2 regions of the Halomonas sp. 111 genome follow, and region 2 is predicted to be linked to the other one. Evidence: riboswitches for the same ligand, from Rfam matches in the RefSeq annotation. Region 2 holds a riboswitch; the other holds the start of a gene.
What was found. Region 2 has a riboswitch for thiamine pyrophosphate ahead of ACT3T7_RS05340 (sodium:solute symporter). Riboswitches for the same ligand answer to the same signal wherever they lie in the genome.
Positions count from the first base shown of each region.

Region 1: linked by a shared signal. The riboswitch ahead of thiM (hydroxyethylthiazole kinase) and the one ahead of ACT3T7_RS05340 (sodium:solute symporter) in region 2 are both predicted to bind thiamine pyrophosphate.

Region 1 covers NZ_JBQSYV010000014.1:15,908-31,845, reverse strand. Annotated here, with positions in the region: gene rplR (50S ribosomal protein L18) at 1-254, shown strand, start outside; gene rpsE (30S ribosomal protein S5) at 266-766, shown strand; gene rpmD (50S ribosomal protein L30) at 773-955, shown strand; gene rplO (50S ribosomal protein L15) at 959-1,393, shown strand; gene secY (preprotein translocase subunit SecY) at 1,394-2,725, shown strand; gene rpmJ (50S ribosomal protein L36) at 2,776-2,889, shown strand; gene rpsM (30S ribosomal protein S13) at 3,013-3,369, shown strand; gene rpsK (30S ribosomal protein S11) at 3,409-3,795, shown strand; gene rpsD (30S ribosomal protein S4) at 3,808-4,428, shown strand; gene ACT3T7_RS11600 (DNA-directed RNA polymerase subunit alpha) at 4,549-5,544, shown strand; gene rplQ (50S ribosomal protein L17) at 5,584-5,970, shown strand; gene ACT3T7_RS11590 (D-alanyl-D-alanine carboxypeptidase family protein) at 6,245-7,603, shown strand; gene ACT3T7_RS11585 (DODA-type extradiol aromatic ring-opening family dioxygenase) at 7,727-8,464, opposite strand; gene ACT3T7_RS11580 (DoxX family protein) at 8,568-8,984, opposite strand; gene ACT3T7_RS11575 (LysR family transcriptional regulator) at 9,071-9,991, opposite strand; gene thiE (thiamine phosphate synthase) at 9,988-10,602, opposite strand; gene thiM (hydroxyethylthiazole kinase) at 10,602-11,402, opposite strand; TPP riboswitch at 11,427-11,522, opposite strand; gene gloA (lactoylglutathione lyase) at 11,751-12,284, shown strand; gene ACT3T7_RS11555 (DUF6164 family protein) at 12,286-12,651, shown strand; gene ACT3T7_RS11550 (cupin domain-containing protein) at 12,648-13,313, opposite strand; gene ampC (class C beta-lactamase) at 13,445-14,608, opposite strand; gene ACT3T7_RS11540 (LysR family transcriptional regulator) at 14,756-15,628, shown strand; gene ACT3T7_RS11535 (metal ABC transporter substrate-binding protein) at 15,625-15,938, opposite strand, start outside.
Region 2 covers NZ_JBQSYV010000005.1:52,120-68,057, forward strand. Annotated here, with positions in the region: gene ACT3T7_RS05310 (hypothetical protein) at 1-1,863, opposite strand, end outside; gene ACT3T7_RS05315 (DUF3581 family protein) at 1,972-2,679, shown strand; gene ACT3T7_RS05320 (potassium/proton antiporter) at 2,805-4,544, opposite strand; gene ACT3T7_RS05325 (hypothetical protein) at 4,656-5,042, opposite strand; gene ACT3T7_RS05330 (CoA-acylating methylmalonate-semialdehyde dehydrogenase) at 5,271-6,770, shown strand; gene ACT3T7_RS05335 (hypothetical protein) at 6,834-7,526, opposite strand; TPP riboswitch at 7,792-7,896, shown strand; gene ACT3T7_RS05340 (sodium:solute symporter) at 7,886-9,274, shown strand; gene corA (magnesium/cobalt transporter CorA) at 9,271-10,239, shown strand; gene ACT3T7_RS05350 (zinc-binding dehydrogenase) at 10,317-11,495, shown strand; gene ACT3T7_RS05355 (proline racemase family protein) at 11,519-12,541, shown strand; gene ACT3T7_RS05360 (DUF1289 domain-containing protein) at 12,589-12,792, opposite strand; gene arfB (alternative ribosome rescue aminoacyl-tRNA hydrolase ArfB) at 12,819-13,235, opposite strand; gene ACT3T7_RS05370 (D-2-hydroxyacid dehydrogenase family protein) at 13,307-14,254, opposite strand; gene ACT3T7_RS05375 (methyl-accepting chemotaxis protein) at 14,583-15,938, shown strand, end outside.

The sequences.
Region 1 (15,938 bases), on a different contig from region 2:
CGCGTCACATCTACGCGCAGATTATCTCGCCGGATGGTGGCAAAGTGTTGGCCAGCGCTTCAACGCTGGACAAAGCACTGCGCGAGGGTGCGACCGGTAACTCAGATGCGGCCTCCAAGGTCGGTGCTCTGATTGCTGAACGCGCTAAAGAAGCAGGCATCACCCAGGTGGCCTTCGACCGTGCTGGCTTTAAGTATCACGGTCGCGTCAAGGCTCTGGCCGACGCCGCTCGTGAAGGCGGCCTGGAATTCTAAAGGGTTTTACGATGGCGAAGAACGAACAGCAAAACGGTGATCTGCAAGAGAAGTTAGTGCAGGTTAACCGCGTCGCCAAGGTGGTCAAGGGTGGTCGTATTTTCGGCTTCACCGCGCTGACCGTCGTAGGTGATGGTAAAGGTCGTGTTGGTTTCGGTCGTGGCAAGGCGCGTGAAGTGCCGGTCGCAATTCAGAAAGCAATGGACCAGGCTCGTCGCAACATGGTCAAGGTTAACCTTGCAGGCAACACGCTGCAGTACCCTGTGAAAGCCCGTCACGGTGCTTCCAAGGTCTACATGCAGCCAGCCTCCGAAGGTACCGGTATCATCGCCGGTGGTGCTATGCGCTCTGTATTAGAGCTTGCTGGCGTCCACGATGTACTGGCCAAGTGCTACGGTTCCACCAACCCGGTTAACGTGGTACGAGCGACTGTTAAAGGTCTCTCTGCTATGCATGCACCGGAAGACATCGCCGCCAAGCGCGGTCTGTCTGTCGACGCGATCACGGGGTAAGGCACCATGGCAGCAACGATCAAGGTTACCCAGATCCGCAGCACCATCGGCGTTTTGCCCAAGCACAAGGCTACTATGAAAGGCCTGGGCCTGCGTCGCATCGGTCACTCGGTTGAACTGGAAGACACCCCTGCCGTTCGCGGCATGATCCACAAGGTAAATTACCTTGTGCGTGTTGAGGGAGAGTAATCCATGAAACTTAATACCTTAAGCCCGGCCCCGGGCTCCAAACCCGCTGAAAAGCGCGTTGGTCGTGGTATCGGTTCCGGTCTTGGTAAGACCGGCGGCCGTGGCCACAAAGGTCAGAAATCACGCAGTGGCGGTAGCGTCAAGCCTGGTTTCGAAGGCGGTCAGATGCCCATGCAGCGTCGTTTGCCGAAATTCGGTTTTACGTCTGCTAAATCATTGGTCTCTGAAGAAGTACGCCTGGCTGAACTTGCCAAGGTTTCCGGTGACGAAGTCACTATGGAAACGCTGAAGCAAGCCAACGTGCTGAAGGATGCAACGCTACACGCAAAAATCATCCTTTCAGGCGAACTGAACAAGGCAGTTACCGTTCGTGGAATCAAGGTCACCAAAGGTGCCCGTGAAGCGATCGAAGCTGCTGGCGGCAAGGTAGAGGACTAAATGGCCAAGTCAGGAAATATGCCGGCGATGGGCAGCGGTCTGAGTGAACTGTGGGCGCGTTTGCGCTTCGTGCTCCTCGCCATCGTGGTGTACCGTATCGGTGCCCACATTCCCGTTCCCGGTATCAATCCTGACCAGCTTGCTGCCTTGTTTAGGGAGCAACAGGGCACCATCCTGGGCATGTTTAACATGTTCTCGGGTGGCGCCCTGGAGCGCATGAGCGTCCTCGCTTTGGGCATAATGCCTTATATTTCTGCGTCGATTATCATGCAGCTGATGACTGCGGTCTCACCCCATCTTGAACAGCTCAAGAAGGAAGGTGAGTCCGGCCGCCGCAAGATTAGCCAGTACACCCGCTACGGCACGGTGATACTGGCTCTTGTCCAGGCTACCGGTATGTCGGTCGGTCTGGCTAGCCAAGGCATCGCTTACAGCGCTGACTTCAGCTTCTATTTCACCGCCGTGATTACGTTTGTGTCAGGCGCGGTGTTTATGATGTGGCTAGGTGAGCAGATTACCGAGAAGGGCATCGGCAACGGTATTTCGTTGCTGATCTTCGCTGGTATCGTCGCTGGGCTGCCCAGTGCCGTGGGGCAAGCGTTTGAACTTGCTCGTAACGAAGGGGCCTGGAATGTCCTTCCGCTGTTAGCGCTGTCAGTGCTAGGTATTGCCACCGTCGCGTTTGTGGTGTTCATTGAGCGCGGTCAACGCCGCTTGAAAGTGAACTACCCACGTCGCCAGGTTGGCAACAAGATGTATGCAGGCCAAAGCAGCTACCTGCCTTTGAAAGTGAATATGGCGGGTGTTATTCCTGCGATCTTCGCGTCCAGTATCCTACTCTTCCCGGCTTCTATTGGTCAGTGGGTAGGTGCAGGTGAAGGTATGGAGTGGTTACAGCGTGCATCACAAGCATTAGCCCCTGGGCAACCGCTTTACATCTTGCTTTTCGCGGCGGCAGTGGTATTCTTCTGCTTCTTTTACACAGCGCTGGTCTTCAATCCGAAGGATGTAGCTGACAATTTGAAAAAGTCAGGTGCGTTCCTGCCGGGCATTCGCCCCGGCGAGCAGACCGCTCGCTATATCGACAAAGTCATGACGCGTCTGACTTTGTTCGGTGCCCTGTATATCACTGCGGTTTCCTTGATGCCCCAGTTCCTGATCGTTGCGTGGAATGTGCCATTCTTTTTTGGCGGCACCTCGCTCCTGATCGTGGTGGTGGTCATCATGGACTTCATGGCTCAGGTGCAGTCACACCTCATGTCGCATCAGTATGACTCGGTGATGAAGAAGTCCAACCTGAAAGGCTACGGTAGCGGCGGCATCATGCGCTGAGGCGCCGCCTTACGATTGGCGCGCCGCGAGCCGTTTTTGGAGAAAGAACGATGAAAGTTCGAGCTTCCGTAAAGAAAATGTGCCGTAACTGTAAGATCATTCGTCGCAATGGCGCTGTTCGCGTCATCTGCATCGAACCACGGCACAAGCAGCGTCAGGGTTAATTCCTACGTTGTTTTAAGTGGGTGTTCGGCATACCCCTTGCCTTAGGGCATTTAAAGGGGTATGCTGTTGCGCCTTTTGTAGATGAATAAACGAGCAAGCCGCTCAAATTTCGGAGTAAGCTGATGGCCCGTATTGCAGGCGTCAATATCCCGGACAACAAGCATGCGGCGATCTCGCTGACCTATATCTTCGGGATTGGCCGTACTCGCGCGCAGCATATCTGTGCTGCTGCCGGTATCGCGCTGACTACCAAGATCCAGGACCTATCTGGCGAAGAGCTGGATACCCTGCGTTCTGAAGTTGGTAAGTACACCGTAGAAGGCGACCTTCGTCGTGATGTTACGCTGAATATTAAGCGTCTCATGGACTTAGGCTGCTACCGTGGTCTGCGTCATCGTCGTAGTCTTCCGCTGCGTGGTCAGCGGACCAAGACTAACGCGCGCACCCGTAAGGGCCCGCGTAAGCCGATCCGCAAATAACACGCACGTTCTGGCGTAAAGACAGGAATAGACATCAACATGGCTAACCCGCGTAGTAACCGTAAAAAGGTTAAAAAGCAGGTAGTGGACGCCGTTGCGCATATCCATGCCTCTTTTAACAACACGATCGTGACGATCACAGACCGCCAGGGCAATGCTCTTTCTTGGGCAACTGCCGGTGGTTCGGGTTTTCGTGGTTCTCGCAAGAGCACCCCGTTCGCTGCTCAAGTAGCAAGCGAGCGTGCAGCGACTGCTGCAGCCGAGTATGGTGTGAAAAACGTAGACGTACTGGTTAAAGGCCCAGGTCCCGGTCGTGAATCCGCCGTGCGCGCACTCAATGCCGCAGGCTTCCGCGTGCAAAGCATCGTAGACGCGACGCCCATTCCCCATAATGGCTGCCGTCCGCCTAAGAAACGCCGCGTTTAAGGAGACAGATTCATGGCTCGTTATATTGGACCGAAGTGCAAACTGTCTCGTCGTGAAGGCACCGATCTCTTTTTGAAGAGTGGCGTGACTCCCTTCGAGAAAAAGTGTAAATCCGAGCAAATCCCGGGTGTACACGGCCAGCGTCGTCAGCGTCTTTCAGACTACGGCTTGCAGCTTCGTGAGAAGCAAAAAGTACGTCGCATGTATGGCGTACTCGAAAAACAGTTCCGTAACTACTACAAAGAAGCTGCTCGCCTGAAAGGCGCGACCGGTGAAGTATTGTTGCAGTTGCTTGAATCCCGACTGGATAACGTCGTCTACCGTATGGGTTTCGGCTCGACTCGCTCTGAAGCGCGTCAGCTCGTTAGCCACAAGGCGATTTCCGTGAACGGCCGCACCGTTAACGTTGCTTCCTACCAAGTGAAGCCGGGTGACGTTGTTGCTATTCGCGAAAAGGCGAAGAACCAGGCACGTATTCAAAACGCGTTGACCATTGCGGCCAACCGTGGCGATATCCTCTGGATTGAAATCGACGCCAAGAAGATGGAAGGCACTTTCAAGGCTCTGCCTGAACGCGGTGACCTGACTGCCGACATCAACGAAAACCTGATCGTCGAGCTGTACTCCAAGTAAGCGGCGTTAATTAATCTGCTTCTTGAAGCCTGGGCGGGATAGCAAAGCTAACCGCCCAGATGCTCTTGAGTACGGTTCTTAAGAACTCAGTATCCGTTTGGCAGCCTGAAAGGTGTTCATATGCAGCGTTCAGTGACAGAGTTTCTTCGTCCTCGCGACATCAAGGTCGAAGAAATCAGCGCACATCATGCCAAAATCGTTCTCGAACCGTTCGAGCGTGGTTTTGGTCACACCCTGGGGAATGCACTGCGTCGCATTCTGCTTTCGTCTATGCCCGGCGCTGCCGTGGTAGAGGCTGAAATTGCGGGTGTAGAGCACGAGTACAGTGCGCTCGAAGGGGTGCAGGAAGATGTCATCGAAATCCTCCTGAACTTGAAAGATGTTGCGATCAAGATGCACAGCCGCGATGAGGCGGTTCTCTCGCTGAACAAGCAGGGCCCAGCCGTCGTCACTGCTGGCGACATTGCGCTTGATCATAGCGTCGAAATCGTCAACCCGGACCACGTCATTGCACACGTCAATGAAGGTGCCGAGCTGAAAATTCAGCTTAAGGTAGCGCTGGGTCGTGGCTACGAACCGGCTGACGCCCGTGGCTCTGATGAAGAGACCCGTGCTATTGGCCGCCTGCAGCTGGATGCCACCTTCAGCCCTGTCCGCCGCGTTTCCTACTCGGTTGAAGCCGCTCGTGTTGAGCAGCGCACCGACCTCGATAAGCTGATTATCGATCTGGAAACCGACGGTACTTTGGATCCGGAAGAGGCTATCCGTCGCAGTGCGACCATTCTGCAAGAGCAGCTGGCCGCCTTCGTCGACCTTGAAGCTGATAAAGAGCAGGAAGTCGAAGAGGAAGAAGATCACGTTGATCCAATCCTATTGCGCCCCGTAGACGATCTTGAGTTGACCGTTCGCAGCGCGAACTGCCTAAAAGCCGAGAATATTTACTATATCGGTGATCTTATCCAGCGCACAGAAGTTGAGCTGTTGAAGACACCGAACCTCGGTAAAAAATCCTTGAATGAAATCAAGGACGTTTTGGCGGCGCGCGGCTTGTCCCTCGGCATGCGGTTGGAAAATTGGCCGCCCGCTAGCCTGAAGGACGACAAGGCCACCGCGTGAGTGTCGACTTGAGTCCCAGTTTGGTAAGGAATTACAACCATGCGTCATCGTAAGAGTGGTCGTCATCTGAATCGCACCAGCTCGCATCGTCAGGCCATGTTCAAGAACATGTCTGTCTCGCTGGTCGAACATGAAGTCATCAAGACAACCCTGCCCAAGGCCAAGGAACTGCGTCGCGTTATCGAGCCGCTGATCACCTTAGCCAAGCAGGATAGCGTTGCGAACCGTCGTTTGGCGTTCTCTCGCACACGTTCCAAAGAAGCCGTTGGCAAGCTGTTCAATGAGCTGGGTCCGCGTTACGCCGAGCGTCCGGGTGGCTACATCCGTATTCTCAAGTGCGGTTTCCGCACCGGCGACAACGCGCCTATGGCGTACGTTGAGCTAGTAGACCGTCCGGTTGCTGAAGAAGCCGCTGCTGAAGAGTAAATCTTTAGTTGCTGCCTCTTTAAAGCAGAATGAAAACCGACCCAGCTGGGTCGGTTTTTTTTATGCCTGGCGTATCGAGTAATGCCGCTATAAACGTTAAATTGTCCGACGAGCGTGCTAGTCTAGAGTGAATTGACGGGGCCATTGGCGCTGCAGTTGTTTACCCTTGGGAACTGATTCATGGCGCATTATTCAATGCGGGGGTGTACGCGTGCAGGCCGAGGAAGAAGTGTGCGTCTCGTTTCCAGCGTAAATGAATCATCAAGGGGCAGACATGGTGACGAGGGGAGTAAACGATAACAAGGCGTCGAGGGCATGGCTAGCGGTAACGATGTTACTGCTATTGATCATCACCACCTCGACCGTGCAGGCGAATCCACGTTACGCAGGTATTGTGGTCGACCTTGATAACGGTGAAGTTTTATACGCAGAAAATGTGGATGCACCGCGTTATCCTGCTTCGCTGACCAAAATGATGACGCTGTACATGACCTTTGAAGCGCTGGAAAGTGGCACTTTAACGCTCAATGAGCCCCTCGCTGTTTCTGCCCAGGCCGCGGCCATGCCCGCTACCAAATTATGGCTTTCTGCGGGCAGTACGATTCCTGTCGATACCGCTATCCGCGCCCTGGCTGTGCGTTCGGCGAATGATGTCGCCGTTGTGGTGGCTGAGGCGTTGGGCGGTAGCGAGCAGCGCTTTGCGCGGCTTATGACCGAAAAGGCGCGAGAGTTAGGTATGACGGCCACGACCTTCCGCAACGCCTCCGGGCTTCCTGATGACCAGCAAATCACCTCCGCGCGGGACATGCTCACGCTCTCGGTGCGTGTCATGCAGGATTTTCCACAGTATTACCATTACTTCGGTCTTCAGGAATTTACTTATCGCGACAAGCGCCACACCAGTCATAATCGGCTGGTGCGTGACTACCCTGGCGCTGATGGCTTAAAAACTGGCTTTATTCGTGCCTCTGGCTTTAACGTCGCGACGACTGCCGTGCATGATGGCCGGCGGCTGGTTGCCATTGTGATGGGAGGGTTTAGCTCTTCATCGCGTGATACTCATATGGCCGATTTACTCGACCGAAGCTTTATGCGCGCTGAGCTGCGTGATCAGCGTACATGGGTCGCCAATACCAGTTTTTCTCAGGAGTTTATGGGGTTTGGTGGTTCTACACCTCCCGTGGCACCTCCCAAGGCGCCAACACCTGCGCCAAGCCAAATGCTTGCCAGTATTGAAACGACCACGCTGTCACCTGCCCCCAATACCAGCGTAGACGAGCAACTGGCCACGATCACCGTTGAAGGCCCGGCCGAGGCGTCCCGCGCGTCTAACGCTGACCCTTTGCAGGACTTTATTCAAAGTGAGCGCTTGGTGGAAGCTCCCCCGACCGGCGCCTGGGGTATCCAGGTGGGTGCATTTAGCCAGCAAGGGCAGGCTCAACAGCTGGCCCAACAAGCGGCCCAACGCTTAACGCAAAACTTGGCCGGGCGCGTGGAGGTGGATACGCTTGAAGGCCAAACGCCGGTATACCGTGCTCGCCTGGTGGCTTTGGATGAGCATCGCGCCCGTGAAGCCTGCCGTGAACTACAACTGCAAGGTATGGAGTGCATGGTGGTCAACGCAAGCCTTTAAGCCTTGTTTTAAATGTCAAAAAACCCCACCAGCTTTTATGAGCTGGTGGGGTTTTTTTATGGTTGATGTCACGATCCACTACGGCTTTTCACCAGTGCACGTGTACGCGCGCAATCGCTTAGGCTAGGCAAAGGCGTACGCGTTCATTGCCAGCACGCCATGCTCAACGCTGCGGTGGAGCGGTGTGACATCACCGCCTGCGCCCATGGCTACCAGTAACGGCTGAAAATGCTCGGGCGTTGGATGGTTCCTGCTCGCTTCGGGGGCCGTTTGCCAGGCAAGCAACGCCTCACGGTCATTGTTCACAAGCTGAGTATCGACCCACTCTGCAAAAGCGCCGACCCAGTTGGGCATCGGGTTATCAAGCGGCATGGTTTCGTAAAGGTTATGGGTCAGGCTGCCCGACCCGATCATCAGAATACCTTCTTCACGCAGTGGCGCCAGGCGCTTACCCAGCTCAACCAGCTTGTCGTTAGACCAACGCACAGGCAGCGATAGCGTAACGACAGGAATATCCGCCTTGGGAAACATCAGCGAAAGAGGTGCCCAGGTGCCGTGGTCAAACCCTCGTTCCACTTCTGAGGCCCCCAGTAATTTGGCCAAGCGGTTGGCCAGTGCAGGCTCGCCAGGTGCCGGGTACTGCTGCTCGAACAGTTCGCGGGGAAAGCCGCCGAAGTCATGAAGGGTTTCTGGCCAAGGGCTGTTACTGACTTTCAGCGTCTGACTTTCCCAGTGCGCTGAAACCACAATGATCGCCTTGGGCGTCAGTTGCTTGCCCAGCGAACGTAAAAAGTGGTGGGCAGGCGTAGGGGTGAGGATCAGCATGGGAGAGCCGTGGGATATAAAAAGACTGGGTAGCATAACAACGTCTCCTGGCAGAAGTCCCTGGCAGTGACCAGGGCGCGAGCAAAGGCATGGCGGAGAAAAGGTGATAGATAAACTCGTTTTGGTGCGCCTAACGCGATTAGCTAATGCGGCGGTTCAGTGTAAAGCTGCCGCCGCCTAAACCTGCCTGCACGAGCAGGGCAACGGTCCAGAATGCCGGGAACTCCCAACCACCGCCAGCGTTGGTAAACGCCCAGCCGTTGCCAAGATGCACGGACGTAGCACCCAGTAGCAGAGGGATCATTGCAAGGCTAATCCAGCGCGTATAAATACCCAGAATCAAGGCCAGGCCGCCGCCAACTTCTCCCAGAATCGTTAAGTAGGCTATAACGCTTGGTAGGCCCAGTGACTCAAAGTAGGCGACCGTGCCCGGCAGGGTAAACACAAACACCTTGGTCAGGCCATGGGCGAGTGCCATCACGCCAAGTGATAGTCGCAGCAGTGCGATGGCGTGGGGTTGAAGGTTTGTGCTCATGGTGGAAGAAGATGCATTCATGGGGTATCTCCATTGGGCAGTGATGAAAGTTCAATGGGGACACTTTACGTTCATTGACGGCAGAGATAATCCACGCGTACCAAACATCACTGTTGCGAAATAGGCGACAATCCCATCTCCTGCTCCCAGTAAGGCGGGCTACCCCAAGCGTCCGTTAACAGCTCAATAAACCGCTCTACCTTGGCAGGTAAAAAGCGTCGCGCAGGGTAAATGGCATGAATATCCAGCATCTTGGGGGGGATGTGCGGCAGTACCTGAACCAGGCGCCCAGCGATAATGCTCTCCGTTACCAAAAAGCTGGGTTGATGAGCGATACCGATACCTGCCTCGGCGGCATGGGTTAAAACATCGCCATTGTTGCTTTCAAGCGGGCCTTGGGGTGTCAGCGTCATATTTTCAAAACGCCAGTTGCTATTGGCTAAATCGCTGCGGTAACGCAGGCAGCGGTGGTGCGCAAGCGCCTCAGCATTTGCCGGCACGCCATGGGTTTCAAGGTACGCCGGGGATGCGCAAAACAGCATTTGACAGCGCGTCAGACGCCTGGCGATCAGGCTTGAGTCGGGCAGGTTGCCAATACGAATGGCCACATCGTAGCCCTCTTCGAGAAGATCCACGCGGCGGTCACCTAAGTCCAGGCGTACATCCAGGCCAGGATACGCCACCATAAAGCGTGCCACCAGCGGGGAGAGGTGGCGCATGCCAAAACTCATGGGGCCGTTGATACGTAAACGGCCGCGTATTTCAGAAACACCGCTGCCTACGTCGGCGGCAGCCTCATCAAGCGCCTGTAAAATCGCTTGGGCATGCGCAAGGTAGCGCTCGCCCTCGGCGGTTAAATGCAGGCGCCGCGTGGTGCGCTGAATAAGCCGCACCCCGAGCGTCTCTTCAAGGGCCATGACAATACGTGATACCCGCGTGCGGGAAAGATCCAATGCTTCAGCGGCCCGCGTGTAGCTGCCAAGCTCGGCAACTTTGACAAAAGCGGCAATATGGTCGAGCTGGTTCATGGCCGAGCCAACGCCCGTGCGGCCTGGTAAGGATCAGGCTGGCCACAAATGGCGGAGATAACCGCCAGGCCATTGGCACCGGCTGTAACGACCTGCTGGACGTGTTCAGCCTTGAGCCCGCCAATGGCCACGCTTGGCAAGGTGCAGGCCGCGGCTAACTGAGCCAGGCCTTCAAACCCCAACGGTTTAGCATGGTCCTGCTTGCTTTGGGTGGTAAACACCGGGCCCAGGCCCACGTAGTCGAGCAGGGCCACGGGGGCTGCATGAAGCTGCTCAAGCGTATTAATCGAAAGCCCGATAATTGCCTCTGGCCCCATGGCCGCCCGTGCCTCTTGAACCGCTGTATCGCTTTGGCCGACATGCAGCCCATCGGCGCCGCTTTGCAAGGCAACGTTCAAGCGGTCATTAATCACCAGTGGTACCCCGCTACCCGCCAGGGCGGCTTTCAAGCGCTTGGCCTGTTCAATCATGTCGGTATCGCTTGCGTGTTTATCGCGCAGTTGAACAAAACTGACGCCCCCTTTGACGGCCTCAATAACGGTGCGCTCTAGCCCTGCGGCTTGACAGAGTTGAGCGTCAGTGACCAGATAAAGCGAAAGATCAAAACGCATTAGCCTTCCTCCAGCCCGGTAAACTGACGGACGTCTGTAGGTGTTAGCTGATACAAGGCGTCCAACAGGGCTACCTGAAAACTACCCGGGCCTGCCGCCTGTTGTCCAGCGCGGCTACCCGCGATAGCAAAGCTTGTAAGTGCGGCTAACGTGGCGTTCAAGGGAGCTCCGGGGCTGGCCGCTACAAAGGCGGCAACGGTGGCACTTAACGCGCAGCCAAGCGTAGTGACACGCGGCATAAGCGCGTGCCCGCCGTTCAAGCGCCAGTGCTGAGTGCCATCGGTAATAAAGTCCTGCACGCCGGTCATCGCGACAATACAGCGCTGCTGCTTGGCGAGGTTAATGGCGGCCTCACGCGCTTCATCCGTAGAGGCCGTGGCATCCACTCCTCGGCCCGCGTGGGTCAAGCCGGAAAGCGTCATGATTTCTGAGGTATTGCCACGGATCACGCTGGGCTTAAAAGCCAATAGCGTTTGTGAAAGCGTTTGACGGTAGTAAGTGGCGCCCACCGCAACCGGGTCCAATACCCAGGGGGTATTGCGCTCGTTGGCCGTTCTGGCGGCAAGTTGCATACCTTCTGCCCAGTGTGGTGAAGGTGTACCGATATTGATCGAAAGTGCCCCGGCCAAGCGAGTAAACTCAGCGACTTCCTCAGTTGAATGCAGCATGGCAGGGGAAGCGCCGACAGCCAGCAGGCAGTTAGCCGTGCTGTTCATCGCTACAAAATTGGTAATACAGTGCACTAACGGCGTGGTGCGTTGTACAGCGGAAAGCGCGTTGCTCAGCGGGAGTGATGTCATGGCCACCTCACAGCGTAGATCGGGTGTGATGACACCGCGACTTCCTACGCCGGTATTATCCGGTTCAGGTTCTAAGGGTGCATCTCAGCTTGAGCGTCTCAAGCGCCCCTGTCGTCAGGCTACTATCCTTGCCTTGGGCGGTGCTGTAAAGCGCAGGCGATGTGTAAGGGGAGGCCGGTAGGGTAAGCGGGGCTGGAATAATGGCTGCTCTGCCCTCATGGTATGTCATCACAACGGCATCATGCGGTGTGAAACGGTTAGCGATAGGCTTGTACACGGTATGGTTTTTGTCAAAGATAACCGCTCAATCAATTCATTTAACAGCATAATTCCCACAAGGAGCCCAAGATGACTTTGCAAGGTGAACAGCATAAAGGCGTTCGTCCGGCCCCTGCGCAAACCCAAGGGTTTCGCTTAAACCATACGATGCTGCGGGCGAAAGACCCCGAGCGTTCATTGGCCTTTTACTCCCAGGTATTTGGCATGCAGGTGCTGCGTCGGCTGGATTTCGAAGAGATGCAGTTTTCGCTCTACTTTCTGGCGAACCTGGAAGCCAACGACCAGGTGCCGGAAGATACCCAGGCGCGTACGGCCTGGACCTTCAGCCAAAAGGGGCTGTTAGAACTTACCCATAACTGGGGCACAGAAGACCAGGACGATTTTGCCTACCACGATGGCAATGCCGAACCGCAGGGCTTTGGACATATCTGCTTTAGCGTGCCGGACTTGGAAGCGGCCCAGGCATGGTTTGATGAGCACGATGTGACGTTCATAAAGCGGGCGGATCAAGGCAAAATGCAGGGCGTCATTTTTGTGAAAGACCCGGACGGCTACTGGATCGAAGTTATCCAGGCCGACCTAATGGCGGCGATGGGCGACTGATATGGCACACTTGCTGTTTCGGCTGCGCTACGTTACCGATGAAGAAGCCATGGAAGTCCGCTCACTACTGGCAGAACATGGTTTTGATACCTATGAAACGCAGGCCGGTTTTTTCCGCTTAGGGGTGGACGCGATCTGGCTGCGTGATGAAACCCAGCGTGAGGCGGCCGAAGCAGCACTGGCGGTGTATCAAGCCGAGCGCTTCACCAAGGCTCGGCAAGCGCACGCCGAGGCCGTGAGCCAAGGCGATGCACCTACCTTATGGCGCCGCCTGGCGGCGCATCCCTTTCAGGTCACCCTGGTAATGGTGGCGGTCGTCATGGTGGCACTGCTTACGCTGTTGCCATTTCTTGGCCTGACACGTTAATCAAGCCGCAGGTGCCCGCGTTTTAAGTAGAGCTTGACCCCTTCGCTGCCCGCGCTAAGTTGGGGAGCGGCGCCGGGAGGGTAGCGACACCAGCTGCCCGTCGGGTATTCGGTATCGCCGTCGCACAAGGTGCCTTCCAGAACAAACGCTTCCAGGCCACCGCCCAGCGTTGGGTAGACAATCGTCACGCCCGCCTCCCACCGCTCCAGGCTGGCGCGCTCTTGGCCAAAGGTATGCAGCATTTTATAGGTAATGCCTGGGCGACGGTCCGGCTGCCAAGGTAAACGGTGGGCAGGTACGGCCAGTTGAAGAGTGTCATTGGCTGCAAACTGGTGAAGCTTCACCAGGATGAGCGCGCCCTCATCGCCTATGTGCGGGGTGTGGCCCGTACCGATAGGATTGCGCAGATAGGTGCCCGCGGGGTAGCGGCCGTGCTCATCACCGAACACGCCCTCTAGTACAAGAATCTCTTCCCCGCCGTCGTGGGTATGTGCGGTGAACTGGCTGTTGGGCGCGTAGCGTACCAGGCTGGTCGCTCTGGCGACTTCCTCGCCGATGCGATCAAGCATCATGCGTGTGACGCCTGCACTGGGCGAATCGACCCATTGATATTGGTCCGGCGTTACGCAAGCAAAGTGGCTAAAGTCGGCGTTAAGGCGCATGGTATTGGCTCTTTGCAGTGGGGGGATCGCGGTAGTGCAAGTCTCCTTATCCACCACCCAAAATGCAATGCATAAAAGAGCGCTTTAATGACGAGCCTTTAGGAAGGCTCGTTGCATAAAGGCGGTTTTTTTCAGGGCGTCGCCGCAAGCGTCGTCAGAATATGGTGGGCGGCCTCAATACGTGCCTGGTTGGGATAATTGCGGTTGGCGAGCATCACGATGCCTATTTGCTGGCTGGGTACAAAGGCGACATAGGCGCCAAAGCCATTGGTTGAGCCCGTCTTGTTAAACCACACATCGTCATCTGCCGGTAACGGTGGCTGAAGCTGCTCGGCCTCGTTAGCCTCCAGCACCATCTCCATCGAATTGCCTGCTTGTAGCTGGTCAAGCGACACAGGGTAGGCATAGCGCTCCCAACCGAGGCCTTGGGTCATATCGTCCATGTTGACGTAACCCATCCGGGTTGCTTCCAGTGCTTCGCGCAGCGGTTCATCCACCGCTGAGTTGTCCATGTTGGCGTTAATGAACGCTAGCATATCGGCGCTATTCGACTTTACCCCGTAGGCCTCTGCATCCAATACGCCGGGGTTCACCCGAATCGGCTCATCCTCTTTTGAGTACCCGAAGGCGTAGTTCGCCTGGGCGTCTTCAGGTACCTGCAAGTAGCTGTGTTCAAGGCCGAGTGCTGAAAACACATGCGCTTCCATCAACTGGGCGTAAGGTTTTCCAAGCCGCTGGGTGGTCAGGTAACCGAGTAATCCAATGCTCGGATTTGAATAGAGCCGATGGGTGCCTGGCGCATACGTCGGTGCCCACTGGCGGTAGTAGGCGACCATGTCGTCTTCGTTGTTGACGTTATCTGGAAACTGCAACGGCAGCCCGCCCGCCGTATAGGTGCCCAGTTCCAACAGGCTGATGTTATCAAAGGCGCTCCCTTCAAGGGCTGGCAGGTACTGGCTGGCGGGGTCAGAAAGTGACAGAGCACCGCTGGCCTGAGCGTAAGCCGCCAGCGTCGCCGTAAACGTCTTGCTGACGGAACCCAACTCAAACAGCGTATCGGTAGTTACCGGCACACTAGCCTCTTGATCGGCTATCCCATAATTAAAGTAATAGGGCGTGCCCTTAACGCTTACCGCTACGGCCATGCCCGGGATACTGTGCGCGTCCATCAAGGCCACGATAGTGTCGTTGACCACCGACGCCACCGGGAGACTGCGCGGATCATCATTCGCATAGCCAAAAGCGCTGATAAGAAACGAACCTGCCACAATAAGCGCATTCTTTGCTGTTAACATCTTGTTCATCAGAAAACCCGTTACGTGTTGTTGATTAACATCGGGCGTTGGCCCCGCTGATTCGTTGCTTACGTTACGGCGAACCGTACAAGGTGACAAACAGCGATATTTTGCATAAGCCATTAGAAAAATTTGGGGGTCTGTGTCGTGCGTCCCTACTTACCACTAAAAGCCCTGCGCGCCTTTGAAGCGTCGGCCAGGCACTTGAGTTTTACCCGAGCGGCTGCCGAGCTGTGCGTGACGCAAGCGGCCGTTAGTCATCACGTAAAATTGCTGGAAGGCCAGTTGAAGGTAGCACTGTTCACCCGCCTGCCGCGCGGGCTGATGTTAACGCAAGAGGGCGAAATGCTACTGCCGGTCCTCAAGGCGTCGTTTGATCAGATTACACACACGCTGGATCAATTAGGCGAGCAGAACTATCGGGAGGTATTGAATGTGGGCGCGGTGGGCACGTTCGCCGTCGGCTGGTTGCTGCCCAGGCTTGCTGACTTTCAGGAGCGCTATCCGTTTATTGATCTGCGCCTTTCGACCCATAACAATCGCACGGATATGGCCGCGGACGGGTTTGACTTTGCTATCCGCTTTGGAACGGGCGCTTGGCACGGTATTGCGGCCCAGCCCTTGTTGCCAGCCTCGCTGTCGGTCATGTGCACGCCCGACATCGCCACCCGGCTAAAGACGCCGGCCGATGTCGTGGGTGAAACATGGCTACGCTCTTATCGCACCGATGAGTGGACGCAGTGGCTACTGGCGGCGGGGTTATCCAGCAGTGTTTCTGTGCCAAGAAGTATCGTGTTTGACTCTTCTATTGCCATGATAGAAGCCGCACAGCAGGGCGTAGGCATTGCCCTGGCGCCGCCTTCAATGTTCTCACGCCCGCTCACCAGCGGTGCTTTGGTACAACCGTTCAGCACCGCGGTGAGTTTAGGCGGGTACTGGCTGACGCGCTTACAATCGCGGCCAGAAACCCAAGCCATGGCCTGTTTTAGAGAGTGGCTGACCCTGGCAACCAATGCCTAGTGGCTATGGCTATGCTCGCTGTGATCATGCCCGTGGTCATGGTCATGATCGTCATGTGTATGGTCGTGGCCGTCATGCGCATGGTCATCATGGCCCGGCTGGGCCAGTGCTTCGTGCAGCACTACCGCATTGTGGCGCATCATGCCAAGGTAGGTGCTCGCTTCGCCCTCGGAAGAAAGCGCATCGGCATACAGTGTTCCGGCAATCGGCAGGTTCGTCTCTTCAGAAAGTTGCTGAATGACCGCAGGATTGGTCATGTTTTCATGGAACAGGGCTTGTACGTTCTGGTCGTTGATCACGTCCACCAGCT
Region 2 (15,938 bases):
AAAGGCGTTCAGAAAACTCAAGCGCTGCACGCTGCCCTCTAGCTGAAACTGCCCACTGGGAATCTCGCCACGCCGCTGAAAGCGGCCTTCGCGAACCACTAAGATACTTTCCAGGCGCTCTTCGGGCTGTGTGTCATCAGCGACCTGCCAGCGTAAACGGCTACCACTGATATCAACGCTTGTGCCATCGGTAGCGGCCTCGCGTAGTTGCAGTGAAAGCTGCATATCGCTAGTGAGCAGGGTGCTCTGCTCATCACGTTGCCAGCGGGTAGTGAGCGAATCGCCGGTTAAGGTGAGCGCTCCGCTAAGCTGTTCAGGGGTAATATGGAGCGTTCCATTACTTTGCGCTTGGCCGCTGACCAGGCTAAACGGAGCCGGGTCCGGCAGGTAGGTGGCAATATACGGTTGCAGGGCGCTAATGCTGGCCATACGGGCGTCCTGCCAGTGAAGTGTCGCGGTGGCGTGGCTGCGGGCTAATACGGGTTCGATAGGACTTTGTGCTACCAGGTCAAGTGTCGCGTCGTTAAGCAGTGTTTGGTCAGCGTGGGAGAGTGTTGCCTGGGAGAAACCAAGTGTCGCGTCCACCATCGAGGCGTCCTTTAGCTCAGCGTTAAGTATGCCTTGCCCTTGAGCGGTCATATCCAGTGCGTTGACCGCGATTGCGTCTGCCTCGACCCGCAAATGGGCGCTATGGGCGTGAGTGTCGCGAACGCTAACCCCGGCCTCTAAACGGCCATTGCCGGATAAGCGAATGCCCTGACCCTCCAGCGTATTGGCGAGGTAGCGGTCCATCATGTCCAGCCGGGTAATGGTGCCTTCAAGCGCTAGTTCAGCATCCGTGGGTGGTGTTAGGTGGTCCAGGCGCTGGTTGGCCATATCGCTTTTAAGGCTTAAGGCGGTATTTACTGCATAGGGCTGTGTATCTGCCAGCGTGACATCCTGCAGGCGAGTCTCAAAATCAATGTGGTGATCGGCTACGCGTAGCTGGACGCTTCCTCTACCGGTTGCTGTGTGGCGTGGGGGTGGTGCATCTGCCTCTCTCCAGGTCGTTGGTTGATCGTGCTCTAAAAGCGTTCGCTCATCCAGCGTTAAACGTAATTCAGGTGCCTTCAAAGTAAGCAGGCTACCTGGTTTAAGTGTGCCTGAGGCAAGTTCAATATGGCCCTCCAGTGCGCCGCGGCCGTCCAGGAAAAGCCACGGAATGGCCTCCAGGTAGGGCATGAATACATTCCAGGCATCTGCCTGCGCCTTAATATCAAGTGTTGCGGAAAGTGCCGCTAGCAGTTCAGGGTTAAGTGCACCCGTGGCCGGGTCCGTGGGCGTGATCTCATCAAGCGTTGCGGTGGCTTCAAGGGTTATGGCGTTAACCAGTGTGGCGTGGTCACTTGGGCGTATCAGGCGGCCTTCTGTGATTGCCAAGTTCACATGGGGTATGGCCAGGTTTTCACGGCTAAGGGTTGTATCAGCCACTTCTAGCGTGCCCTGCGCTTCAAGGGCGATATCACCCACCGTTAAGCGGCGGATTCCTTCGGCCTCTAATACCTTGATATGTAACTCGCCGCGCAGCAGCGACCATAACGAGAGTGTGAGCGTGGCATGCTCGGCCTCAATTGCCATCGGTAGCGCATCGTCTTCACGGGCAAGATAAAGGTTGTCTACTTCCCAGCGTCCAGGGTGGCGGCTAGTTCCTTGGCTCCAGCGAACCTCAATACCTTCAAACTGAGAAATTCTTTCCGGTAACCACTGACTATTCAGCAACCAGTAGCTGCCCACCAGCCAAACCGTTATGATAAACAGGCTACTGATCAAGGTAGCCAATACAACGCGGGATAAGCGCTTTTTAGTAATGTTCGTGTTTGACATACTCGCTTCCTGGCAGGTGACTCCTGTTGGCGCGTGTTTTATGGCATTATGCGCGACGCTGGATAGTTATGGGTTTTCGATTTCAACGCTAGGCAGGCAGCAAACGCCATGTTCAAGGATTTTTACGCGCAACACGGAGAGTATGTAGTGGTCTCCGCCGAGCAGGCCAGCCGTTTCGCTAAAGGCGTGGCAGGTGATTACAACCCGATCCATAATCCGGGTGCGCGACGTTTCTGCGTGCCTGGTGACCTGTTGTTTACGCTAATACTGGTAAAGTTCGGGCTGTCGCGGCAAATGGAATTTCGCTTCACCAATATGGTAAGTGCTGATACGCCACTGCTCTTTAGTGAAGCAGAAAATGGTGAGCTTCACGTAAGTGATGAGAGTGGAAAATGTTATTTACAGGTGGTTCGTGATGGCGAGACGACCCACGATAGTGCTGCTATTGAAGCCTTTGCTCGCTGCTATGTGGCGTTCTCAGGCAAAAATTTCCCGCATTATTTAAAGCCGCTAATGGAAAAGCATGGGGTAATGTTTAACCCTAAACGCCCTTTGGTTATCTACGATAGCATGGGGTTTTCATTAGAGCGTTTGGATGGGTTTACACCAGGCCTTGCCTTAACGCGCTCATCGCTTGATGTGCAGGGGAAGCGAGCAGACGCATTGCTTGAGTTTTCCATTGAATCGAAGGGCGTTGCAATCGGTGTCGGCTCTAAAAAGCTGGTGGTCAGTGGCCTTTGTCATTATGACGCCGCTGAAATGGCCGCCATTGTTGATGAGTTTTACCGGCTTAAAGCTGCCTACGAAGCTGCCTGAGTTGTTTCTGCAGTGCTGGTCCAGCAGGACTGGTTGAAATACGATTCTTGCAGGACATTTTTGCAGCACGTTGAAGTATTTCAAAAGGCCACCCGTTAATAGCGGGTGGCCTTTACGTATGGGTATCAGGCGGGGTGTTGCTCTACAGTGAGTTCTGGCTGACTGATGGTCAAACCTACCGTGGTAATGCGCCCATCAAGTACGCCTTGAACGGAGAGGGTCACGTTTTCCAACGCTATTGAGTCACCTATGCGTGGTTCGTCCGTCAATCGCTCACGCAGAAGCGCGTCTAATGTGCAGTGCATATCACGGTCTAGCGTAATGCCATAGGAGTTAAATACTTCGTCGACGTTGGTGTTGCCTTTCAGATGCAATATTTGATTGGGGAGTTGGTAGTGGTCGACCGTGGCTCCCTCCGCAAAAATACAGTCAACAAACGGCAGAACCTGTGGACGCAGCACGACAAACAAGTGATCGCCTGGCTGTAATTGGGTGGACCCACGCGGTGGGATAACGTCTTTGCCACGGGTGATCATGGCCACCACTGTGCCGTCAGGCAGTGCGAGTTGCGATAAACGACGGTTGGCTGCACGAGTAAAGTCACCTAGCCGATATTCCACAATGTCGGCGTCAACGTCCTCCAATGAGGTAATCTCCAGGCTGGCGGCAGGCACAACAGGCGGTGCTTCGGTAAGTTTCAGTTTACGCGCCAAGTAGGGCAGCGTAGTGCCTTGAATAGTGGCAGAAATTAATACCACGAAGAACACCACGTTGAAGATAAGTTCAGCGCCTTCCAGGCCGAAAATCAGTGGGAAAATAGCCAAAATAATGGGCACTGATCCACGCAGGCCTACCCAGGCAACCAGCCCGGTTTCGCGGTTCGTAAAACCGAACAGTTTAAGAATGGGAGTGACGGCGAGAGGGCGAGCCACCAAGGTTAATATAGCCGCAATCATCAGGCCTTCCAGCCATACATCCAGTAGGGAAACAGGATTAATCAGCAGCCCAAGCACCACGAACATGACGATCTGACTCATCCACGCTAATCCGTCATGAAACAAAAACGTGCTGCGCTGAAAGGCAATCGGGCGATTGCCGATCATGACGCCTGCAATAAAAATCGCCAGGAAGCCACTGCCTCCAAGGTTCGCAGCAACGCCAAAGGCGAAGAGCCCGCATGCCGCAACCAGAACGGGATAAAGGCCCGATGTGACCAGATGAATACGGTTAATAAGTTGAACGGCTGCCCAGCCGACCAGCAAGCCGACGGCGCCACCTACCCCGATTTGCAGGATAAAGAGTTTTAACAGGCCCACTCCAAGGGGCATATCGTTAACCAGTACTTCAAGTAATCCGATGGTTAAGAAAATCGCCATCGGGTCGTTGGATGCGCTTTCAATTTCAAGCGTAGACTTGAGCCGCTGATTAATATGGATGCCAGCATTACGCAGTAATGAGAAAACCGCAGCGGCGTCGGTGGAGCCGACGATGGCGCCGAGTAATAAACCATCCAACAAGGGGAGCTTTAGAATATAAGCAGCAGCGACCCCGGTAATCATTGATGTGATCAAAACGCCGAGCGTGGCCAATAGCGAGGCTGGCTTCCACACCAGGCGGATTGAGGCGAGGGGCGTTTGTAAGCCGCCATCGAACAAAATCATTGCCAGTGCCAACGTGCCCAGCGCGTGTGCCAAACCAGGATTATTAAAGTCGATACCGCCAATGCCTGCTTCCCCCGCAAGCATACCGGTTCCTAAAAACAGTACGAGTACCGGCATACCCAAGCGAGCTGACAGCTTGCTTGAAATAATGCCGACCAGTAGCAGGATGGCTGCTAGTAAAATAAGTTGGTCCACCAGAAACATACGCACGATTCCTGAAATAACTTGATATGGCCAGACCTTTTAATAATAAATGCCTGGTGTCATGTACGTGGCAAAGAGGCGTTATGCACCTCTGTTAACTGTCGTTATTTGTTAAGCGTAGGGTGGTGCTCTGCAGGGAGGAAGGCCGCCTGGTAAGCCTGGGTTCGATGAGCCAAGGGTATTCAATACGCAGTGATAAACGGCAGGCGCAATACCAGGCCATCTTTCATGGGCGGGCAGAGCCACCCCGGTATCATTTTGAATTACTACCGGGTTTTGGCGTCGCTTGTCATGGTCCAGGCTAAGGCGATTAAGTGGGTTAGCCAGTACGATCAGCGGCTTGGCGTGGTCTTCCAGGGCTGAGTGATGAACTGGCTCAGCAGCCCGCGGCATCGCCTCGTGAGGAGCGGCGCACCACAGCAATAGCGCCAAGCTCCAGAGGCCCACTTGGCCGAGCCGGAGAGACGTCATAGCGGTGGGCATGTATTGCTGAGGCAAAGAGACATCTCCTGGGTGCGCCGTATTATCATCCCTTATTGGGAGGGGAGGTCAAGCGGTTAAACATGCGTTTGCACTGTCTTTGGCGTCTTGTCATCGCTAATCGGGATTGTCACTAACCGTTAGTTGACGTTTACGTTAACTTGCTGATATACCCTATTCTTGGCCCTGGGGCAGCTATAGAGACTGCCTCTGTTACAAACACAATCATAATCAGGAGCAAGCGTAATGGCCGTTCGCGAAATTCCCATGATCATTGATGGTCAAGCCGTCCTGTCTCAAAGCCAGGAGTGGCGTGATGTGGTTAATCCGGCGACCCAAAAGGTGGTTGCCCGGGTGCCTTTTTGCACGGCAGAAGAAGTAGAGCATGCGATTGCAAGCGCCCATCATGCGTTTAGAGAGTGGCGCAAGGTACCGCTTGGAAAGCGCATGCGTATTATGCTGGCGTTGCAGGCACTGATTCGTGACAACACCGATGAACTAGCCGCCTTAATCACCGAAGAGCATGGCAAAACGTTGCCAGATGCCAAAGGTGAAGTAGGGCGAGGTCTGGAGGTGGTCGAACACGCCTGCTCGATTACCTCGCTCCAGCTAGGAGAGGTGGCCGAGAACGCGGCAAGCGACGTCGATGTTTATACGCTACATCAGCCGCTAGGCGTAGGGGCCGGTATTACGGCCTTTAACTTCCCGATCATGCTGCCCTGTTTCATGTTTCCGCTGGCCATCGCGACAGGCAACACCTTTGTGTTGAAGCCTTCTGAGCAGGATCCCAGCTCGACCATGCGCTTGGTGGAGCTTGCCCATGAAGCCGGTGTGCCAGCTGGGGTGCTGAACGTGGTGCACGGCGGTCCTGAGGTTGCCAACCAGATTGTCGATCACCCAACGGTTAAAGCGCTATCGTTTATTGGCTCAACCCACGTCGGCTCATTGCTTTACAAGCGGGCGGCAGATGCGGGTAAGCGTATGCAGGCGATGATGGGGGCGAAGAACCACTGTGTGGTTATGCCCGACGCAAATCGCAGCCAAGCCATCAACAATCTGCTGGGCTCAGCATTTGGCGCCGCAGGCCAGCGCTGTATGGCTAATTCGGTCGTGGTGCTGGTCGGTGAGGCGCGACAATGGATTGATGATATTGTGGATGCTGCAGGCCAGATGAAAGTGGGGCCTGGCACCCAACAGGATGCCGATTTAGGGCCGCTGGTATCGCCTGCCGCCAAGGAGCGTGTGTTAGGTCTTATCGAGACCGGTGAAAAGGAGGGCGCAACGTTATTGATTGATGGGCGTAACTGCCAGGTACACGGTTATCCGAAGGGCAATTTTGTGGGACCGACGTTATTTACCGATGTGACTGCGGAGATGACCATTTACCGTGAAGAGATATTTGGGCCGGTACTCTGCGTTGTCAACGTGGAAACACTCGACGAAGCGATTGCGTTTATTAATGCTAATCCTAACGGCAACGGCACGTCTATCTTCACGAATTCTGGCTGGGTGGCGCGGCGCTTTGAAACTGATATAGACGTGGGGCAGGTGGGTATCAACGTGCCAATCCCGGTGCCGGTTGCCTATTTCAGCTTCACTGGCTCACGTGCTTCAAAGCTCGGCGATTTAGGGCCAAATGGAAAACAGGCGATCGCCTTCTGGACGCAAACCAAAACGGTAACGGCACGCTGGTTTGAGCCTGAAAACGTTTCAAGCGGTATCAATAGTACTATTGCATTAAGCTGACGCTTACTTACTAAGCAGTCACTGGCTCTTGCGGGGGGCCAGTGACGTTGTTGTACTCAAGGCTTAAAAATCATTCAGCAGGCTCAAGCTTTCTTCCAGTAGCTTTTCAATCGGCTTAAGTTGGCTTTCATGCAATACGAGTAGAGACGGCGCCTCTTTTGGCTGTCCGACAAGGGGCACTAAAAGGGCGAACTCACTCTCCTCTAGATGAAATTCATGAATTTCACGCGGGCCTAAGGCCGTTTGGCATTGGGAGCAGCGGTAGACATCGTCCTCGCCATACACCAACCGGTGATACATTTTAAAAAGCGTATAAAGTGCCAAGCCGCCTTCAAGCGCAGACCAGCGTTCGGGCGTTTTGGGTATATCGTCGGTGACCTCTTGCCCTTCGGCTTTGGCATCGGCGATCACATTTGCTAAAGGCATCGCCAAAATGGCAGGGTCTTCAGAGGGGAGCGGAGCGTTTTGCTTCGTGGCCTGGTCGAAGTCTTTCACCGCGCGCTTTACATCATCTAGCGTATTTAAAACGTAGTCAGCATGCTGTAAGTCGCCAGGCTCGCAGCTACCGTTCTCCCAGCCATGGATCACGCGTAGCGTCATGTCTCCTCGTGACATGGGGCGGGCCAGCAGCATATAAAGCATTACGCGAACGTGAAGCTGGCGCTCATCGGTATTGTTTTCAAACGCACGGTAGGGGTCAGCAAACAGAGTATTGAGCCGCCCTTGCGTATGCTCCTTGGCTTCGGTGTATGACATATTGGTTTCCTGTAAGCGCGTCGCTTATTCTCCTGTGCGACGCTTGTAACATTAATGTTTTATAACACTAATGGCAGTAAGCTACTTTTATTTTGTAATGCTTTGACTCAGTTTACAGCAGCTTTTGTTAGTCTAGACAACGTTGTAGCGAATGAATAGCAGAAGTAAACCGTTTTCCTGTTAGCTATTTAGCGGCTAGGATACGGCGCGAGTAGCTGCTCATTTTGACGGTTAGCTCGCTTTACATCAGGATACGCTCTCAATTCACTGTCGCCAGGGGAGCCACGTTGCGTGGCTGAGAATGCTATGACGCAGACCCTGGAACCTGAACCGGTTAGTACCGGCGGAGGAAGTGCGACATGCCATACCTAACGTCAGCCGTGCTGGGCGCGGCGCTCTGTTGCTTTGCATTTTTAGGCCTTAAAGCCCGTGGGCGTAAAGGCTCATTGGATGACTTTGTAACCGCTCGTAATTCACAAACCAGCACCACGCTAGGGCTCTCTTTTGTTGCATCTGGTATGGGCGCCTGGATTTTGTTTGCACCGCCAGAAATTGGCGCTTTTATTGGCCCACTGGCCTTGGCAGGCTATGCCCTTGGCTCCTCACTGCCTTTTATCGTCCTTGGCTTTTATGGTCCGTCTATACGCCGGGCTCTCCCTGAAGGGCGGAGCATCGCTGAGTTTGCTGAGGCGTGCTATGGGCGCGGAGTGCGCCACTGGGTAACGCTGGTTTCCGTGGTGTATATGGCCTGCTTTTTAGCCGCTGAATTAACCGCCATTGGAGCGATCACCTCGCTGCTTTCTGATGTTCCGTCGAGCTGGGTGATTATTGGAGTAACGCTCACTACGTTGCTTTACACGGTAAGCGGTGGGCTGCGCGCAAGCCTGGCCACTGACCGTTGGCAGGCATGGTTGCTGCTTGCACTGTTAGTGGTGGTTTCCAGTGTCACCCTTTGGCACTTGCCTGCCATGCCGAGCAGTGCGGCATGGCCCTTTATCGCCACTTCTGATGCGCTTAGTGTGGCACTAACGCTTGTCATCGCGGTTACCGCAGCGAACTTGTTTCACCAGGGCTACTGGCAGCGGGTATGGGCGGCACGTGATGACCACAGTTTGGCCCGCGGGGCTTGGGTAGGAGGGGGCGCCACGGTCATGATCGTTATGGTGATTGGCGGTTTGGGTATGCTTGCTGCCATGAACGGTGTTCCGCTGGGCGAACCGCCCATGCCTTTTTTTGCACTGCTCAATAACGCGCCACCCTGGCTAGCTATAACGGCACTAGTACTTGCCGTTACATTGGTGGCGTCCAGCGTAGATACGCTACAAAGCGGTATTGCCTCACTGATCGTGTCGCGCAGTGAACAGCCAAGCGTTTCTATCGCGCTCACACGCTGGATGACCGTTTTGCTTATGGTGCCTGTCGTGGTTGTCGCACTTCAAGGTGTGTCTGTTTTACGTCTTTTTTTAATCGCTGATTTAGTCTGCGCTGCAACTGTGGTGCCCGTGCTGCTGGGCTTATGGCGGCGCATGACGCCCCTTGCGGCTATCGGTGGCGGCATGGCGGGTCTATTGGGTGCGATCTTGCCTGGGTGGATGAGTCACGCCAGCATAAGCGAAGGGATAATGGCGGCAAGCTTTCCGAACAGTGTACCCACACTAGCGCCGTTTCTAGGTGCGTTGTTAGCTTCCACGGTGGTAAGCGTGTTATTAGCGTATTTAAGAACCCCTTGGAACCAAGGACAGTTATGATTCGCAGTATTTTGACTACCCCTGATGGCGAAACCCATGAAGGGAACGAAGAGCTTTTTGTCACATGGCAGAATACCCCCGGCAGTCATATATGGATTGATATGCAGGGGGAATCAGCAGAATCTGCTGAGCGGCTACTGGGCAAATTTGAGTGTCACCCCATGGCTATTCAGGATGCCCATAAGGAGCGTGTACCACCCAAAATAGAAGAGTTTGATAACCACGCACTGATTATTTACCGCGGTATTTCATCTTTTGATGCCCAGCTAAACTTTGTTCCTCAGCAGGTCTGCTTTTTTATTGGTGAGTGCTTTCTAGTGACGCTACATCCAGGCGTTGCCATGAGCATTGAGCGGCTCTTTAAGGAGCAGGGTAAGACGTTATTAGCGAAATCACCGGAGCAGGTGGCGCTCAAGGTGATGTATATCTCTGCTGGGTACTACATCGATAGCCTGCTTGAATTTGAAGCGGAATTAAGCGATTTAGAAGATGAGTTACATGAAAATGGCAACGATGTATTAATGCGCAAAATTACCATGTACCGCTCCCGGCTGGTTAAGATGCGGCGCGTGTTTAATTATCATAAAGGGATTACCCAAGAGTTAACTGTCTACGACTATGAGCACGTCCCGCGTGAGGAAAGTGAAACGCTGCATGCCATTAACGATGTTGCCGAACGTTTTGAGCGGCTTTATACGCTTACTCAGATGTATTACGACATTTGCGGTGATTTAGTAGACGGTTACATATCAATCTCGTCGCACCAACTGAACATTACAATGCGCGTTCTAACGGTCATTACGGCGATTTTTGTTCCGTTAACGTTTGTTGCGGGTATCTACGGGATGAACTTTGACTACATGCCGGAGCTGCACTATCGCTATGGCTACTTCTTCATTTTAGGCATGATGGCAGGAATCGGTGGCGTGCTGATTTGGGTGTTCAGGCGAAAGGGCTGGTTCTAATTCAGCAGGCTTTTAAGGGGTAGCAAGAGTTTGCTATGGTCGGCTAGTCTTATTCCTTTGTATCAAGGAGCCTGACAATGCCTGAATCTACCACCGTTTCTTCTACGATGGCTGCCATGCTCTTGGTCGGGCATGGTGGCGTCGAACAACTGCATTACCGTGAAGACGTCAAAACGCCGTTACCCGGCCCAGGTGATGTTCTGGTCCAAGTGACGGCGACCGCGAAAAATAATACCGACCGTAAAGCGCGTGAAGGCCTGTATCCCACCAAAGAGAAAGGCGACGTGACGTCTTTTGCCATGGGCGGCACGCCCACCTTAACGTTTCCGCGTATTCAGGGGGCAGATGTGGCCGGGCGTATCGTAGCGGTAGGCGAAGGCGTGGATGCCGAGCGTATTGGCCAGCGTGGCCTGCTTGATTTCAATATTTATGCGGATGAGCGCCGGGATATCAATCTAACTCCCGACTACTACGGCCATGGGGCCGATGGCGGCTACGCTGAGTATATTGCGGTACCCGCAGACCAGTTCCACTCCATTGATAATCCCGAACTCCGCGACGCTGAGCTAGCCGCGATGGGCATGTGCTCCTATCAAACGGCGTACCATATGATGACCTCGGCACACATCAAGGCTGGCGAGCGCGTGTTGGTAAGCGGTGCCAGTGGTGGCGTAGGCACCGCGCTCATTCAGCTATGCCGTATTATCGGTGCCGTTCCTTATGCGGTCAGCCAGCCTGATAAAGCCGCTGCGCTGCAAGCGTTAGGAGCTGAAGCCGTCATTGACCGTGGCGACCTGCCGACCTTTGTTAGCCGCGTCTTAGAAGCCACTGGCGGAAAGCCAATTGATGCGGTGATGGACTTGGTCGGCGGCGAGATGACCGATCTGTTTATCGATACCATGATTGTTGATATGCAGCACCGCCAATCCTATCCGCGCCTTTCCATAGCAGGGGCCAGCGACGGTAATCTCAGTGAGATCATGTGGACGCGTATTTACCTTTACCAGGTGCAGATATTTGGCGTTTCTCATGGTACTCGTGAAGAAGCCGAGCAGCTAATCGCCTGGATTCGTAGTGGTGAACTCAAGCCTGTTCTCCATGCGGCGTTCAAGCTTTCTGAACTGCATGACGCCGAGCGCTATTTTGTTAATCGGGGCAGCAATTATCTCGGCAAAATTGTCATTGTTCCAGATGCGCAGTGGGATACTCACGGCGCACCTTTTGCACTAACAAACGCTCAGGAGCAACGCCTTTGAAAAAGATCCATACGCTTCAATTAATGGATACTCATGCGGGTGGCGATGTCAGCCGAATCGTAACGGGCGGGATTGATGCTCTGCCGGGCGCCACGGTGCGGGAGCAAATGGAGTACCTGCGCGACGATGCCGATGGCTTGCGTCGCTTGCTGCTGGAAGAGCCCTACGGCATTCCGGAGATGTCGGTGGACTTACTGGTGCCAGCGACGCACCCTGAGGCCGCAGCGGGTTATATCATTATGGAAGTGATGGGCTACCCGATCTATTCAGGCTCTAATACCTTGTGTACGGCAACCGCGGTGCTTGAGTGTGGGATTGTACCTAAGCAGGAAGGCATTCAGCAGTTTTCGTTGGAGGCCCCGGCAGGCCTGGTACATATCGAGGCACGTGTGCATAACGGCGTGGTCGAGTCGGTTACCTGTGAAGGCTTACCCAGCTACATTGATACCTACCGCGATACCATCCAGGTGCCTGGTATCGGTACAGTGACGTACTCTGTCGCCTATAGCGGCGGCTTTTACGCGTTAGTGGATGCTGCCGAGCTTGGTTTTAAGCTTATTCGTGAGGAAGAGCAGGCGCTTTCGGCCTGTGCGCATAAAATTGTTGAGGCCTTGCAGGCTCAGCGCGGTTTTTCCCACTACACGCTGGGTGATGTAGGCCCGTTGCCTTTCCTGCATTTTATGGGCCCCGAAGAGCAAGTGGGTGAAGGGTATGTACGCTCTCGTTCAACAACCTACGTTCATCCAGGTGTGATTTGTCGCAGTACTACCGGCACCGGCACCTCCGCCAGGCTAGCGTTAATGAACTACGAAGGTCGACTCAACATAGGGGATAAACTGGAAACGGTCTCGCTACGTGAAACCGGATTTATTGGCACGTTTACAGGGACTCATCAGGAAGGCGCCTATCAGGTGGTTGAAAATACGATTACCGGGCGCAGCTATGTGCTGGCTCAGTCGGATATCGTGATCAACTGTGATGACCCTCTGGTTGCTTGCGGTGAACTGCACCATATTTTGAGCGACCGCCACTCTGTTAACCACTAATCTGTGAATCAATACCCTGTTAATCACTGCTCTGTTAAGTCGGGTGGCTAATCTCGGTTAACGCGATATCGAGATAGCCTTGCGCTTCCAGGCGCTTCCAGGCGCTCCCAGACCGGGGCTTTTTCGACCTCGGTCATTTGGCCCCAATAGGCAATTTCATCCAGCGTACGGCCACAGCCTTGGCACGTATTTGTCGTGTCTAGTTGGCAGTGCTGGATGCAAGGAGAGAGCGGTCGGGAAACGGTGGTCATGCGCAATTCACTTGACTCAATAGCGCTTACGCAGAGGAAACTTTACCACGTAGCGATTTTATTTTTCCTTTGCGGGTCTTGTGGTCAACGCGACGTCGCTGGGAGCCTTTGGTGGGTTTTGTCGGGCGGCGTACCTTTTGTTGCCGAGTCGCGCTGATGATCAATTCTTTCAGGCGAGCAAGGGCATCTTCTTTATTAAGCTCCAGCGTGCGATAACTCTGCGCCTTGATAATCACCACACCCTCTTTACTGATGCGTTGATCATTGAGTGCTATCAAACGTTCTTTATAAAACGGCGGCAGGGTAGAGCGTGAAATATCAAAGCGCAGATGTACCGCTGACGCCACTTTGTTGACGTTCTGACCGCCTGCACCCTGAGCGCGAATTTGGCTAATATCAATTTCCCAGTCGGCCAAGGCAACATGGTTGGAAATAGTGAGCATCAAGTCCTCTGTGTCACAGGTGAGTGATAAGGCTAGCACACTTGACACAGAGGTGGTCGCAGCGACGGAGTTTAAGAGGCGAGATTAGTGACCGGCTCACCGTTGCTAAACGCGACGACATTCGCAAACGCGTCACCAAAGTAGAGCTCGTAGCTATCTTTTTCGACATAACCCAAGTGAGGCGTCGCTACGCAGTTGGGCAGGGTGAGCAGAGGATCGTCGCAGGTCGGTTCGCTATCGAAAACATCAACCGCCGCGCGTCCTGGCCTGCCTGCTTCGAGGGCGCTAACTAATGCACCTGATGCAATTAATGGTGCGCGACTGGTGTTTACCAGAAGCGCTGTGGGTTTCATGCAGGCCAAATGGTCAGCGGTCACAATACCCCGCGTTTCATCGTTTAGGCGCAGATGCAGGCTAAGCACATCGGCACGTTTAAAAAGATCCTGCTGGCTCTCGGCAACCGTTAACCCGGCGTCCATGGCTCGAGTTCTGGTGCCTTCGCGCCCCCATACCAGCACGTTCATTTCAAATGCCTGCGCGTAACGGGCCACCAGGCTACCAATTTTGCCCAAGCCAAAAATCCCCATTGTGCGGCCTTTTAGCCCAGTGCCCAGCGTTTGTTGCCAGCGGCCAGCTTTAAGGTTTTCTACTTCTTCAGGCAGGTGGCGCATGCCGCAAAGTACCAATCCCCAGGTTAATTCGGCCGCCGCGTGTGGCGAGCCTTTACCTGTCATAACGGTAACGCCTTGTTGCTGACACGCTTTTAGGTCGACATGAGCCGCACCGCCCCCGGTTTGGCTAATCACTTTTAAATTGGGCAAGCGTTCAAGCAGCGCTGCAGTGATAGGGGTACGTTCACGAATTAACACAAGCGCATCCGCGTGATAAAACCGTGCCACCAACGCCTCAAAATCGGTTAGCGTATCGTGATAAATAGTTACGTTGTGCCCGTTGAGCATTGCATAGGCATCCAAATGGCGTACACAGTCCTGGTAATCATCAGGTATCACGATATTCATTGATTCGTTCCTTTTCTCTAAGTATGTAGCAACCCTAAAAGGCCTTACGCTAAAGCGAGGCTGAAACAACGTGATACTCCGCTCTTGCTTGGTAATCAATAGGCAGTGAACGAGCGATTATAGTTAAGCCGCTTGTTGCCGATATTAAATCCTGTAGGCTTCTGTATCACGTAACTTCAAAAGGGAAACATACCTTAACCGACGGTTTTTTTAGAAAATAAATGCCAGGTTTTGGTTGTAACGGTTATCCTTGACCGCCTGGCTAGTGGTACTTTTTCACCAAAAGTAGACGCTCCTGCATGACTTCTGACACAAGCGAACACGCACAATGAAAAAGACGTTAAGTATACGTACCATGCTCATCAGCCTCTTTATTGTGGCCATGTTGGGCGCGGTTGCGCTTGCCGTGACCGGCTGGTTTACCAACCAGCGGCTAATCAACGTTCAACACACTATTACCGACGATGTACTGCCTCTTCAGGATGCCAGTCGTCGTTTGGTGCTCACCGTGGCGGCCTTCGGCCAGCGTCATAACGAACTGCTCGCTGCAGAAAGCGCGTCTGACCTGGACAGCATTGTCACGGAAGAGACACTTAATCAGCGCTTTCTGGAAGCTCGTCGGGGATTAGGAGAAGAGGGGCTCCAAGGGCAACTGGAAAACCTGAACAATGAGTACGATGCGTTACGTGTGGGTGACGCAGCGCTTGAAGCGGCCCGCCAGACGGAGCTTGGCCTAAAAGCAGACACGGCCACTACGTTGACGCAAATGGAGACGTTAATCAGTAATGCCATGAGCAGTGCTGAAGAAGTGGCTAACGTCTCAGTGATTAACCAGCAGCGCTATCAGAGCGAGCAGCGTGAGTTAATGGAAGCGTGGCGTGAGGATGGCATGACCACGTTACCCACAACGGTGCTGGATAGCCTGGTGGTTGAAGGCACGGATATCAGCCGTTACAGCGCGAATGTCAGCACTGCGTTGGCATTGCTGGCGGGTTATGGCCATCAAATGGTGCAGGCCACAAATGCCGAAGCGCTGTCTACGCTGCGCCAGAACGCTATCGAACCCCAGTTCACTCAGATGCGTGACTGGTTAACGGCGATTAACGATGCACCTGATTCAGAAAGAAGCCAGATAGCGATGGTCAATGCCTTGAGAGAGGATATTAATCGACTGGAAAGCGTGATGATCACTGACGCCTTGTCTGTTTACCGGCTCCGTGAACAGCAGCTGGAATTAGGTCGCCAGGTTCAGGAGGCGCTAGCGAGCGTGGCAAGCGCTATGGCACAAATAGAGCAGACGCTGAGCGACGTAGAGCGATATGCGGCGGCGCAGGCGGACAATGCGGTTGACCAGGCAGAAACACTGGCCGCCGCCGGGCTCACTTTACTGATCACTGTCACGTTAGGCGTTGTCGCTCTGCTGGCGATTTTTGGCTGGCGTACGCTGGTACGTGTACTTGGCCCGCTGGTGGCCATGCGCCGGCAAATGGAGAACATTAGTGGCGTAGGTGGCGAAAATACCAATCTGTCACAACGTCTTGATCTACAGCGAGACGATGAAGTCGGCCAAACTGCCCAAGCGTTCAACCGTATGATGGACACGTTTGAAGGTATGGTTGCCCAGGTGCGTGAAAGCGCTGAGGCGATTGCCGAAAGCAGCCGACAAATTGCTTCGGGTAATGAG